Linked DNA regions of Larkinella insperata. The protein of the gene in region 1 interacts with the protein of each later gene in a pairwise test. Links are inferred from orthologs where the notes say so. Each region holds a gene or a part of one and is shown on either strand. Other genes may lie near its edges. The genes, in order: OQ371_RS11100, ung and OQ371_RS07270.

Evidence for each region.
Region 2: the proteins of OQ371_RS11100 (region 1) and ung interact in binary tests that used the Escherichia coli proteins (3 or more experiments, as listed by UniProt). The link is inferred for Larkinella insperata from one-to-one orthologs.
Region 3: the proteins of OQ371_RS11100 (region 1) and OQ371_RS07270 interact in binary tests that used the Escherichia coli proteins (3 or more experiments, as listed by UniProt). The link is inferred for Larkinella insperata from one-to-one orthologs.

The regions. Positions count from the first base shown.
Region 1 is NZ_CP110973.1:2,739,335-2,743,503, forward strand. The notes cover bases 765-3,552. They hold OQ371_RS11100 (nucleoside-diphosphate kinase), read left to right. Parts: upstream 765-1,842; coding sequence 1,843-2,262; downstream 2,263-3,552. Other genes in these bases: OQ371_RS11095 (DHH family phosphoesterase), read right to left, coding at 765-1,733; nth (endonuclease III), read right to left, coding at 2,349-3,023; OQ371_RS11110 (hypothetical protein), read right to left, coding at 3,160-3,396; OQ371_RS11115 (RNA polymerase sigma factor), read right to left, coding at 3,371-3,552. Outside these bases: OQ371_RS11090 (FKBP-type peptidyl-prolyl cis-trans isomerase), read right to left, coding at 1-637; more of OQ371_RS11095, read right to left, coding at 717-764; more of OQ371_RS11115, read right to left, coding at 3,553-3,970. UniProt on the Escherichia coli protein: Major role in the synthesis of nucleoside triphosphates other than ATP. The ATP gamma phosphate is transferred to the NDP beta phosphate via a ping-pong mechanism, using a phosphorylated active-site intermediate.
Region 2 is NZ_CP110973.1:4,829,333-4,833,540, reverse strand. Bases 423-3,249 are described here. They hold ung (uracil-DNA glycosylase), read left to right. Parts: upstream 423-1,416; coding sequence 1,417-2,082; downstream 2,083-3,249. Other genes in these bases: lepB (signal peptidase I), read right to left, coding at 2,145-3,249; apaG (Co2+/Mg2+ efflux facilitator ApaG/CorD), read right to left, coding at 861-1,247; OQ371_RS19640 (O-methyltransferase), read right to left, coding at 423-823. In the rest of the region: more of OQ371_RS19640, read right to left, coding at 50-422; more of lepB, read right to left, coding at 3,250-3,281; dapB (4-hydroxy-tetrahydrodipicolinate reductase), read right to left, coding at 3,384-4,112; OQ371_RS19615 (DUF5683 domain-containing protein), read right to left, coding at 4,188-4,208. UniProt on the Escherichia coli protein: Excises uracil residues from the DNA which can arise as a result of misincorporation of dUMP residues by DNA polymerase or due to deamination of cytosine.
Region 3 is NZ_CP110973.1:1,789,611-1,793,964, reverse strand. Bases 741-3,713 are described here. They hold OQ371_RS07270 (5-formyltetrahydrofolate cyclo-ligase), read left to right. Parts: upstream 741-1,916; coding sequence 1,917-2,510; downstream 2,511-3,713. Other genes in these bases: OQ371_RS07265 (serine hydrolase domain-containing protein), read left to right, coding at 2,544-3,644; bshC (bacillithiol biosynthesis cysteine-adding enzyme BshC), read left to right, coding at 741-1,912. Outside these bases: OQ371_RS07280 (PadR family transcriptional regulator), read left to right, coding at 1-223; more of bshC, read left to right, coding at 353-740; OQ371_RS07260 (inositol oxygenase family protein), read left to right, coding at 3,735-4,354. UniProt on the Escherichia coli protein: Involved in the removal of 5-formyltetrahydrofolate.

The DNA.
Region 1 (4,169 bases):
ATACCTTACCGTCCATCAGCTTGCCGGTGTATTTCACTTTGACCACGTCGCCGGAAGCCGGTTGCGGACCTGCGCCCGGCTGGGTAATGACGAAATATAGACCCGATGCCGTTTTTTGTCCGGCCAGTTTGTTTTTCGCTACGTAGTCCGCGATGGTTTTGGCATCGACGCCTTTTTGTTTTTCCCGGAGCGCTACTTGTGCTTTCTGGAACTCTTCCATTGACTGGATGTCAACCACCTTGATGGTGTAGGCAATGTCGGAGCCTTTCGGAATAAACGGCGGCAGGGGCTGCATGGACCGAGCCGCGATGGAGTCGGCGTTCACGTAAATCGTGGCGCTGTCGCCTTTGCTCAGCAACGCCAGACCTTCTTCCAGGCTGCCTTTGAAGGTAGATGCCTGCAGGGGTTGTTTTACGGGCGAGCCGGTGGTGTAGCTACTGCCGAGCGTCGAGTCCTTGCTGTTTTTAACCGTAATATTAAATGTCATCACGTCGCCGACTTTTGCCTTGCGCGTGTCTTCAACATCTTCGTGAAACTTGTACTTCAGGCCGTTTTCGGTTACTTGCACCCGGTTGTTGTCGCAGGAAGCCAGAGCCGCTACCAGCAGAGAAAGTGTACCAATGGATTTGAGATTCATGAAATTTGAGTTTGTAGTTCGTAGTTTTTGGTTAGAATTTGTGGTTAACTACACACCACAAACAGTATAGTGTTTTAAATTAAACGGATTCTAAGAGTTGTTCCTGATAAGCGGGTAACACATTTAACAGTTTTTCTTCGGTTTCCTGCAAGGTCAGGGTGGTTCGGCCCCCGGCGGCATTTCTGTGGCCTCCGCCGTTGAAATGCTGGCTGGCCAGATCACGCACCGAAAAATCGCCCAGCGACCGGAATGACATTTTCACTTCATCCCCCCGGTCAATCAGAATGGCCGCCATAACGACGCCCTCCACGGCCAGTGCCTGGTTCACCAGCCCCTCCGTATCGCCCATTTTCGACCGGAACCGTTTGAGTTCCGCGTCGGTAATGGTGATGTAGGCAAAGCGGTATTCCGGCAGAACCACCAGCTTCTCCGAAAGCGCGTAGCCGGTAAAGCGGAGTTTGTCCAGCGAAACATTGTCATAGATCCGGCGATGAATGGGGCTGACTTCAATGCCAACATCGATGAGATCAGCCACGACGCGGTGCACATCGCCCGTGGTGCTGGCGTGCCGGAACGACCCCGTATCGGTCATGATACCGGCGTACAGGCATTCGGCGATTGGCACATCGATGAGGGCCTTGTCGCCCATCTGGTCGATCAGCCGGAAAATCAGCTGGGCCGTGGCCGCAGCCGAGGTATCCCAATACGTAAAATCGGCAAACGATTCGGGTTCCAGGTGGTGATCAATCATCACTTTTTTGGCGCGCGACTGCCGTACCAGTGGCTCCAGATCACGGATGCGATTCAAAACCGAAAAGTCAAGGCAAAAAATAACGTCGGCCTGCTCAAACAGTTGCGTTATCTCAACCCGCTTTTTCTCCTCAAATACAATGACTTCGTTGTTTCCGCCGAGCCAGTATAGATTATCGGGGTATTCGGTGGGGGCAACAACCGTTACCCGGTGGTTCCGCTTTTTCAGATAGCCCGCCAGACCCAGCGACGAACCCATGGCATCGGCATCGGGGTTGAGGTGGGTCGTAATCAGCACCGTCTGGGGCTTCTCAATTAAATCACGAATGGCGTCGAAGTCTTGCATTTACAAATCATCCCGCAGGAGCGGGCAAGTATCAATTCACAAAATTACGAAGAATTGTTATCTAATCTTTATACCTTTGAAGCCAAATAATATTTTGGCTCACTTCCTCATGACGACCAACCGTACGTTCACGATGATTAAGCCCGATGCGGTAGCAGAGGGCCATTCCGGCGCAATCATTAAAATCATTGAAGAAGCCGGTTTTCGAATCGTTGCCATCAAGAAAGTTCATCTGACCAAAGAACGCGCCGGGCAGTTCTACGCCGTACACCAGGAGCGTCCTTTCTACGACGGCTTGACAACGTACATGTCGTCGGGACCCATTGTTCCCATGATTCTGGAGAAAGACAATGCCGTGGCGGATTTCCGCAAGCTGATCGGCGCCACCAACCCCGCTCAGGCCGAGGAGGGCACCATCCGGAAGCAGTTTGCCAAGTCAATGGAAGCAAACGCCATTCACGGTTCGGACTCGGACGAGAACGCTAAAATTGAAAGCGACTTTTTCTTTGCCGGACTGGAACAGTTCTAATCGCGTCGTTCAAAAAATGAAGGATTAGCCAGGAGGCCAGCCACGGCGGTGACACATCTAGGTTAATCCTTCCGCATAATTCCGGTCTAGGATGGTTCGCCTTTGACCCGGCGTAGCCCCCGTTCAAGACTCTCGTAATACTTGCAGAAGTGCGACAGGGCGCATTCGGCACACTTTGGAGTGCGGGCAATGCACACGTACCGTCCGTGCAGAATCAGCCAGTGGTGCGCCTTGGGAACGTACTCCTTCGGGATGTAAGGCATCAGGGCTTTCTCAACGGCCAAAGGTGTGGTGGCAGTTATAGGAACCAGCCCCAGTCGGTGCGACACACGAAAAACGTGCGTATCAACGGCCATTGTCGGTTGGTTAAAAATCAGGGACGTAATAACGTGGGCAGTTTTGCGGCCAACCCCCGGCATTTTCTGCAACTCTTCCACTTTTGCCGGGACTTCCGAACCAAACTGTTCGGTCAGCACCTTCGCCATACCGACTAAGTGCTTGGCTTTGTTGTTCGGATAGGACACGCTCCGGATGTAGCCAAAAACCTCCTCAACCGACGCAGCTGCGAGTGATTCGGGGTCGGGAAACCGCTCGAATAATTTGGGAGTCACCTGATTAATCCGCTTATCGGTGCATTGGGCCGATAAGATAACCGCGACCAGTAATTCATACGGATTGCCGTAGTGGAGTTCAGTCTTTGGTTCCGGAAAGTTCGTAATGAAGTAATCGAGAAACAGGCGAAAGCGCTCTTTCTTTTGCATAGAATAAAACAACTACTCACTCCGCTCAACTCAGTTACCTCCGCTTTACGTTGCGAAATAGTTTTGCATTAGTTTCGCAGAGTCAAGCAGAGAAAATCGAGTTGAGCGGAGAAATAAAAACCCGTCAGGCCGTAAATCAGGCAGACGGGTTTGGCGAGTAATTCCTTGAAAAATTCAGGATATTTTGAATCGTGGCGTCCGACGGAGTGCGTTCGATTTTGTTCATCAAACACTTAACCTCCAGCGTATCCAGGTAGAAACTCATTAATTCCGGTTCGGCCATCAGGGCGTCTTCAATCAACAGATTTTCCTCTGCGGAAGTCTCCTCATAGACGTACCGGATCACGTCATCGTTGGTAAAGATTTGTATCATAGTATGGGGAACGTTTGCTTAGTTGCTTTCGCAAATTGATTAAAGCATAACGCATTCTCCCCAATGCCGTATTGATACTGACTCCGGTTGCATCGGCAATTTCTTGGAAACTCATTTCCTCGTAATGCCGCATAATCAGAACCTGACGTTGCTGCTCGGGCAGCCGTTGAATCAGCTCACGCAGATGTTCATGTGTCTCCTGCTTGATCTGCACCGACTCAATTGAATCTTCGGCAAATTCCAGCGTGTTAAACACATTACTACCATCTTCAAACACTACATTGGGGTAGCGTTTTTCCTTCCTAAAAAAATCAATAGCCAGGTTGTGAGCGATCCGAATAATCCAGGGTAAAAATTTCCCCTCTTCGTTGTACTTACCAGATTTAAGGGTTTCGACGGCCTTGATAAAGGTGTCCTGCATTAAATCTTCGGCAACGTACTGGTCTTTTACAATCAGATAAATCGTGGTATAAACTTTCGATTTATGGCGCTGAACCAACTTCTCGAAGGCTTTTTCACTACCGCGGATGTACAGGGATATAAGCTCACTGTCGCTAACCTGCAATTTGTCCATTTTTCAGTAATCAGTTAGGTAACGTAGAGCGTTGTATCGATAGTGTGTGAGCGTTGGGATTTTTAGTGAATGATCTGATTATTTATCTCAAAGTAAAATATTTTCATTGTACTTTGCAATACCCGGAAGAATTATTTTCATAATAATCGGTCAAAATATTGTACTTTATTAGGCGAATCGTAAAAAAACAGCCACTTTT
Region 2 (4,208 bases), 2.1 Mb from region 1 along the record:
TACCGACAACGTGTATAATGGCCGGATTATTTTTATAAGAAACTCCGAATCAAAACTTTAGAATAAAATCCTGCTTGGGTTGCTGGGGCCGGAAAAACACCAGGCCAATGTAAAACAGATCAATGGAAACCGTCACGGCCGGGTCTGCTTTGATCGTTTCCCAGGCTTGCTCCATTTCATCCGACCAGTGAATATCGTCAAAAATAAAACAGGATTCATGATGGGCCTTCAAAAGACAGGTCTTAAAATACTGTACGGTCGGTTCGTAGCGGTGGTTGGCGTCAAAAAATGCAAAATCGATGGAAGGGACGGTTTTCAAGCGCTCAGCCAGCGTTTCGTCCAGGTTACCCGTTACAATCTCGATATGCTGGCGGTTCAGCTTCCGGAAATTGGCGGCTGCCACGGCTGCGGTCTGGGGGCAGCCTTCAAACGTCAAGAGTTGGGCCGTCGGGGCGGCAGCGGCTTCGTACAGCGTGGTGATGCCGAGCGAAGTTCCCAGATCAACGATCGTTTGGGAGCCAAACCGTTGAATCAACCGGTACATCAGACGGCCGAACCGCGCCGGCTTCTGCGAATTTTTGGCAATGTCCCGAATGGCGCGTTCGCGGGAGCTGTTGATGCGGGACCCCGCCCCAAAATCCGTGATCTGGATGGTCCGGGTCTCCCGCAGCAATTCGTTCTGCAGGGCACGAATCGGCCCAAACGCAGGTTCTTGCGGATTATCGGATCGAATGAGGTTGGTGTAAAGATCAAAAACGAAAGGCGAATGCAGGGAATGCGCACCGCGGGCCTTGAGAAGAAATTTTAGATAAGCTCGAATCAAACAATGAAAACCGCGCTGGCGGACTTTTACAGAAAAATTAATTCAACCGGTACGGAACCACCATCGTAAACTCGGGAATAGTGACCCGGAATTGCTTCCCGTCCACCACCCGCTCCATCAGATAGGTTCCGCCCATTTTGCCCAAACTCGAACGCAGGTTACAGCCTGAAACGTACTCGTGGGTTTCGCCGGGTTCCAGAATAGGCTGCTGCCCTACCACGCCCGCACCTTCCCCCTCCCGCGCCGAACCATGAGCGTCGTAAATGACCCAATGGCGTCGTAGTAACTGGATCGTTGCATTGCTGTTGTTTTCAATGGTGATCCGGTAGGTAAACACAAAATGCGCCTGCGAGGGACTGGAATATTCCGGCTGGTATTCGGTCACAACACTGACCTTGACGCCGTCGGTAACTGCCGATATCATTCGAATAGCCTGTTGTTTGACAACCTTAAAACGAAAATAAAATTTAAGAGTTTATAATTCCAGTACGGTCCGAAAATAATTTTAGGTTTGCGCAGTTTTGCCGCAGCACCAAGCCGGCCCGGCGCAGGTTATTCTTGTTACCATAAACCGGTACCCCAACTCCATTTGCATGAAGGTCGTTATTGAACCCTCCTGGCAGCAGCGGCTGCACGACGAATTTGAGAAGTCGTATTTTCCGAAACTGGTCGAGTTTGTTCGGCTCGAATACAGCACGCAGCGTTGCTACCCACCGGGCAAGCTGATTTTTAACGCGTTCGACAAATGCCCGTTCGACCAGACGAAGGTTGTCATTCTGGGGCAGGACCCGTACCACGGTGAAGGCCAGGCCAATGGCTTGGCGTTTTCGGTCAACGATGGCATTACCAAACCGCCTTCGCTGGTTAATATTTTTAAAGAAATCAAGGACGACCTGGGCACGCCCATCCCCAAATCCGGTAACCTGGAACGCTGGGCGGTTCAGGGGGTTCTGCTGCTCAATGCGACCCTGACGGTTCGGGCCAGCCAGGCCGGCTCGCATCAGAACAAGGGCTGGGAGACGTTTACGGATGCGGCCATTCAGCACCTGTCCGACGAAAAAGAAAACCTGGTCTTTCTGCTTTGGGGCGCTTACGCGCAAAAAAAAGGCGCCATTATTGACGCCAGTAAACACTTGGTTCTGAAAGCCAAACACCCGTCGCCGATGGCTGCGCAACACGGCGGCTGGTTCGGCAACAAACACTTCGGCCAGACGAACGCCTTTCTGAAAAGCAAAGGTCTGCAGGAAATCGAATGGTAATTGCCCACCGGCTTCCAGTCCGTGTTTCCGTTGGTGGGCACTGACTGGAAGCGGTAGCCCGGTTAGTCAATAATCCGGAACAGGCGGTTCCAGCGAATTTTGTTCAGGACGCTTTCCGGGTTCGGATCAATTGACATCCAGATGAAAACCGCTTTTCCAACGATGTGATCGGCGGGCACAAAACCCCAGTACCGCGAGTCGGCGGAGTTGTGGCGGTTGTCGCCCATCATGAAATAATAATCCTGCTTGAACGTATACGAGGTGATGGGCTTGCCGTCAATTTTGATTGATTTTTCGGCAATTTCCACTTTGTCGTTGTCTTCGTATTTCTGGATCACCGGTCCGTAGAGCGCGATGTTCTTTTCGTCGAGCGGAATGGTCACCCCTTCTTTCGGGACGGTAATGGGGCCGTAGTTGTCTACGTTCCAGGGGAACAGGGGCGACTGCGGGTAAACGGGCTGGAACGGGTTGACGGAGCCCTTCGGCGTTTTGATCACCTCAATTCCCTGCACAAACTCCTGCTGCTTCAGCAAAGCCGCGGTTTCCGGCGTGGTATGAATCCGGTAGCCCGACGCGTCGTTGGCGGCAATGGTGTCGTTGTAGGTTTCGGTGCTCTGCTCGTAATCCGTGATGTCATACCGTTTGAAAACCTTCGCGCTGATGACGGAATTGGTTTTCAGGAAGTATTCCGTTTCCGATTTCACCGGGTCCGGAAAGTCCTTTCCGTTTACGATAACCTTGCGGTCGCGAATTTCCAGCACATCGCCCGGCACGCCAATGCAGCGTTTGATGTAGTTGGTTTTCAGATCGGTGGGGTAGTCTTCGGGAGGATAATTGAACACCACAACATCGCCCTGCTTGACCGACGAGAAGCCCGGCAGACGGTATTGCGGCAACTGAATCCAGTCCAGATACGACGGTATTTCGGTTCCCCAGATTTTTTGGTGGGTCAACGGCACCTGCAAGGGCGTTTTGGGCGTCCGGGTTCCGTAGTGGAGTTTGCTGACAAACAGGAAGTCGCCCACCAGCAGGCTCTTTTCCATCGAAGGCGTCGGAATGGTAAACGCTTCCATAAACAGCCACCGGATCAGCGTAGCGGCCACCACCGCAAACACAATGGAATCGACCCACTCGCGGAACGGCGATTTGTTCTTGGCGCTGCGCCGGGGGGCGGTTTCCTGATTTTTAACGACTGACATACTGTTGAAAATAATGAACAATGAATACTGAATAACGAACCGATTCTCAATCGATTATCTCCAATTCCTTATTTATTGCTCGGCGTTTGGTAGTTGATTGATTTAGACGGTAACGTTTTCACCCAGCAGGTCATCCATGCCAAAAATGCCCTGGCGTCCGGCCAGCCATTCACCGGCAATAACGGCTCCCAGGGCAAACCCCTGGCGGCTGTGGGCTACGTGCTTGATTTCAATGGTATCGACTTCGGAATCGTAACGAACCACGTGCGTTCCCGGCACCGTCCCCTCGCGCAGGGATTCAATAGCAACGGCATCCGGTTGTTCGGCGGTGTTCTCACTCCAGCGTTTTTTGGTGGGGAGTTCTTCGATGATTCCTTCGGCCAGCGTAATAGCCGTGCCGCTCGGCGCGTCTTTCTTTTCGGTATGGTGCACCTCGGTCATGGAGACGTGGTACGACGGATAGCTTTTCATGAACCGGGCCAGCATTTTATTCAACCGAAAAAACAGGTTGACGCCGATGCTGTAGTTCGATGCGTAGAAAAAAGCCCCGTTGGTACTGCGGCACAGGTCCTCGATTTCGGCCCGGTGGTCGAGCCAGCCGGTGGTGCCGCAAACGATCGGCCAACCCCGTTTGAGGCAGTCCTGAATGTTGGCAACGGCCGACTCCGGCGAGCTAAATTCAATGGCCACGTCAACGTCCGACGGCCCGAGGGTATCGAGCTGGGTGCGGTTGTGCAGATCAATCCGGCCCGCAATTTCGTGCCCCCGATCCAGTGCAATCTGCTCGATGGTTTTACCCATCTTGCCATAACCGAGTAAGAGTATCTTCATTCAAATCCTGTTTATTGGCCGGTCTTTATCGGCAAGGTAGTATACCCCTTGAACGCCAGACGAACCCATTCTACTTTATTTCCTGAATTGAAAGGC
Region 3 (4,354 bases), 950 kb from region 1 along the record:
GCAAACGGGTCGGACGGTTAGCCTGAGTGCGATTCATGCCACGCTGCAACGGCTCGAAGAAAAAGGGTACCTGAACTCCAAAATGGGTGGGGCCACGGCTGAGCGCGGAGGTCGGCGGAAGCGGTTTTTTACCGTAACCGTGGGCGGAACCCGGGCGTTGGAAGAAATTCATACCACCCGAAATCACCTCTGGAATCAAATTCCAAAAACCGGCCTGGCTTGATTCTAAAGAGCTTTTGCAACGCTTTATGTGGGCGGGCCACATAAAAGTTTACGGCCATTCCTGTAATCCGGCCGACTCGTCCGAACCTAGACTGAAAATTCTGTGTTGACAGTCAAAAATCCTGTTTTCATGGACTGTCAGTACCTTCCGCTAACCGCTACCGGCCAGTTTTCGACGCTATTCCTCGATTATATTTCTCAGAAAGAAGCTCTTCAACCTTATTACGACCGCTTTCCGACGCTGGAAGCGTTTGCGGAGCAGGCTAAAAATCGGTCATTCGATGAGGCAAAACGCCGGACGCTGGTGGAGGTGCTGGAACGGCAGTACCAGAACATTTCTGACAAACCGGACTTTTCCGTTCTGGCGCAGCCGAACACCTTTACGGTGACCACGGGCCACCAACTGAATATTTTTACGGGGCCGCTCTACGTGATCTACAAATGGATTACGACGGTAAACTTGGCCAAAAAGCTGAACGAAACGTATCCCGAATACCGGTTTGTGCCGATCTACTGGCTGGCTTCTGAAGATCATGATTTCGCGGAGATCAATCACTTTACGCTGTTTGGGAAAAGCTACACCTGGGAAACGGAGCAGCGCGGGGCCGTTGGGCGCATGAACCCGAAAGAATTGAAAGAAATCTTCGAACAGATGCCGGAGAAGCTGTTTCTGTTTGAAGAAGCTTACCTGAAACACGATACGCTTTCCGATGCTGTGCGCTGGTATGTCAACGAGCTGCTGGGGAAAGAAGGGCTGATTTGCCTGGACGCTGACGATGCGGACCTGAAACGGCTTTTTGCCCCGATCATCAAAGACGAGCTGCTCCATCAGCCGACCAGCGGAATGGTGACCGAAACCAGCGGGCAACTCGAAGCGTTGGGCTACAAAACGCAGATTACGCCCCGCGAAATCAATCTGTTTTACCTGAACGACCAACTGCGCGAACGGATTGTGCGGGAAACGGCGGACGATGAAACGGTTTCTTATCAGGTTTTAAATACCGATCTGCGGTTTTCGCAGGAGGAAATACTAACGCTGGTCGATGAGCACCCCGAACGGTTCAGCCCCAACGTGGTGCTGCGGCCGGTTTATCAGGAAGTGATTCTGCCCAATCTGGCGTATATCGGCGGACCGTCGGAAGTGCCGTACTGGCTGCAACTAAAAGGAATTTTTGACCATTTTCAGATTCCGTTCCCGTTGCTGATGCCCCGCAATTTTGCCCTGTACGTCAACCCGGCCAGCGCCAAAAAAATGGAAAAGCTGGGCGTTTTACCCGAAGAATTGTTCTGGGATGATGTGAAGCTACGCCGGTCGTACATCGAGCGGATCAGCGAAAACTCCCTGGATCTTTCCGAGCAGAAAGCCTGCCTGCAGCAGTGTTTTGCGGAAATCCTGAACAAATCCGTGAAGGTGGACAAATCGCTGGAAGGAGCCGTACTGGCCGAACAGGCCCGGTTGATGCACACCATTGACCACCTGGAGAAACGGCTCAAGCGAACCGAGGAACGCAACTACGAAACAACCCTCAATCAGCTAATGACCCTGAAAAACAAGTTGTTTCCGAACGGCGGTGTTCAGGAACGCACCGAAAATTACCTCAATTTCCAGCTCAATGACCCGCAGTTTGTCCAGAAAGTACTGACGGTTTTTGACCCGCTGGACTACCAGATGCTGGTGTTGAAAGACTAAACGCATGACCAAAGCCGAGTTGCGGGACGAGTTCCGCCGGAAGCGCCGGGCATTGCTGAAGACCGATTGGCAAAACCGTTGCGAAGCCCTTACAGACCTGTTTTTCGCGGTCTTGCAGGGTAATCACTGGCAAAGAGCGGTTTCGGTGATCAGCTCGTTTCTGCCCATTGAGCGTCAGCAGGAAGTGGATACCTGGCTGATCATTCGAAAGCTTTGGCAGGATTTTCCGCCAATTCAGGTAGCCGCGCCCGTGACCGATCAAGCTGCCGGAACGCTGGAGCATTACCCCATCACACCCACCACCGAGTTTACAAAAAGCCGCTACGGGATTCCTGAGCCTGCCCTCAATCCATCATCCCTTATCCATCCTTCCTCATTCGATCTGGTTCTGGTGCCGTTGCTGGCCTTCGACCAGACCGGCAACCGTGTGGGTTACGGGGGCGGTTTCTACGACCGGTTTTTGTCCGAATGCCGCCCGGACTGCCTGAAAATCGGACTATCGCTGTTCAGTCCCGTTGATCGGATTGACGACGTATACCGGGGCGATATTTCGCTGGATGGCTGCCTGACGCCCGATCGGATCTGGACGTTTTCCTGAAAATTCTACCGCATCTTTTTGTAGATTTCCGGCATGAAAATCGTTGCATTCGGGTGTCTCATGGGGCTCGCCGTTCAACCCGTTCTGGCCCAGAAAACCGCAGCCGCCCTTGACGCGGTGATGCACCGCAACTTTTCCGCCGATCAGCCCGGTGGGGCGCTGCTGGTGGTGGTCGATGGCAAAACCGTTTACAACCGGGGCGTTGGTCTGGCCAACCGGGAAACAAAAATGCCGATTACGCCCACGACTAATTTTCGGATGGCGTCGGTGTCCAAGCAATTTACGGCCCTGTGTATTCTGTTGCTGGAAAAGCAGAAAAAGCTTTCCTTCGATGACAACCTGCTCACGTTCTTTCCGGATTTCAATCCGCGGATTGGACAGAAAGTCAAACTGCGGCATTTGCTGACGCACACCTCCGGTATTCTGGATTATGAAACAGGGCTGCCGCCCGGCCGAAAAGACCAGATTTTTGACGCGGAGGTGCTGGCGCTGCTGAAACCGAAGGACTCGACGTATTTTGAGCCGGGCCGCCGGTTTCGCTACAGCAATTCGGCGTTCTGCCTGCTGACCCAGGTGGTGGAGCAGGTAGCGAAAAAGCCGTATCTGGACTTTATCACCGAAAATATTTTCAAGCCGCTGGGCATGAACCAGACCACGCTGTACGAACCCGGCCGCCCCATTCCGGACCGGGCGATGGGATACGCCCGCGACCAGGACGGTAAAATCCGGTTCTCGGACCAGAGCGTGACGAGCGGTACGAAGGGCGACGGCTGCGTTTACACGTCCCTGGCGGATTACAAAAAATGGAACGATGCCTTGATTACCAACAAGCTGGTTGATCTGCAGGAACAACTCGGGCGGGTCCATCATCCCCTTGAGGGGCAACCAGACGCATTCTACGGGTTGGGGTGGTTCTTCACCCAAACAAAGGGCGGAGGCAAGGAGTTATTTCACTCGGGCAGTACGTGCGGTTTCAGCAACTGCGTGGTCTGGATTCCGGAACGGAAAACGCTGGTGGTTCTGTTCTCCAACCTGGCTGACAATCACCGGCCCTTTGCCGACGTTCTGGCGGTATTGAAGTCCACCGCCGAACTTTCCGGCGATGTCTGGGCGTTGCACAATCTGACGAATTGACTGGCTATTTCGAATAGCTGGTTTTTGCAATCCTAACGGGAATCCGTATCTTTACAACCCTATAATTGGCTTACTAACAGCTACCTTACTATGGCATTCACCGAAACCGAACGCAATCCCCTCAACAGCCTGGAACAATGGGAAGATGATCTGCTGGTCCGCTATCCCGAACCGGAACATAAAGCGAAAGAAGAATACCGCAATTACGAAAATCCGGGCCGTGACACGGTGCGCGAGTTTTACCGGCTGAATCATACCTACCAGACCTACGATTTCGTGCAGCAGAAGCGGGCGGAATTCCTGAAATTCGACAAGAAAGAAATTCCGGTTTGGGGTGCCATGGAGTTCCTCAATACGCTGGTCGACGATTCCGACCCGGATATTGAACTGGACCAACTGCAACACCTGCTGCAAACCGCCGAAGCCATCCGCGCCGACGGTCACCCCGACTGGTTTGTCCTGACGGGTTTTCTGCACGACATGGGCAAGGTACTGTGTCTGTTCGGTGAACCGCAGTGGGCTGTAGTGGGTGACACCTTCCCGGTGGGCTGCGCGCATTCCGACCGGATTGTATACCCGGAGTTTTTTGCCGCCAATCCAGATTCTAACAACAAGGATTTCAATACCAAATACGGTATTTACGAACCCAATTGCGGTTTGAAAAACGTGACGATGTCGTGGGGCCACGACGAGTATCTGTACCACATTAC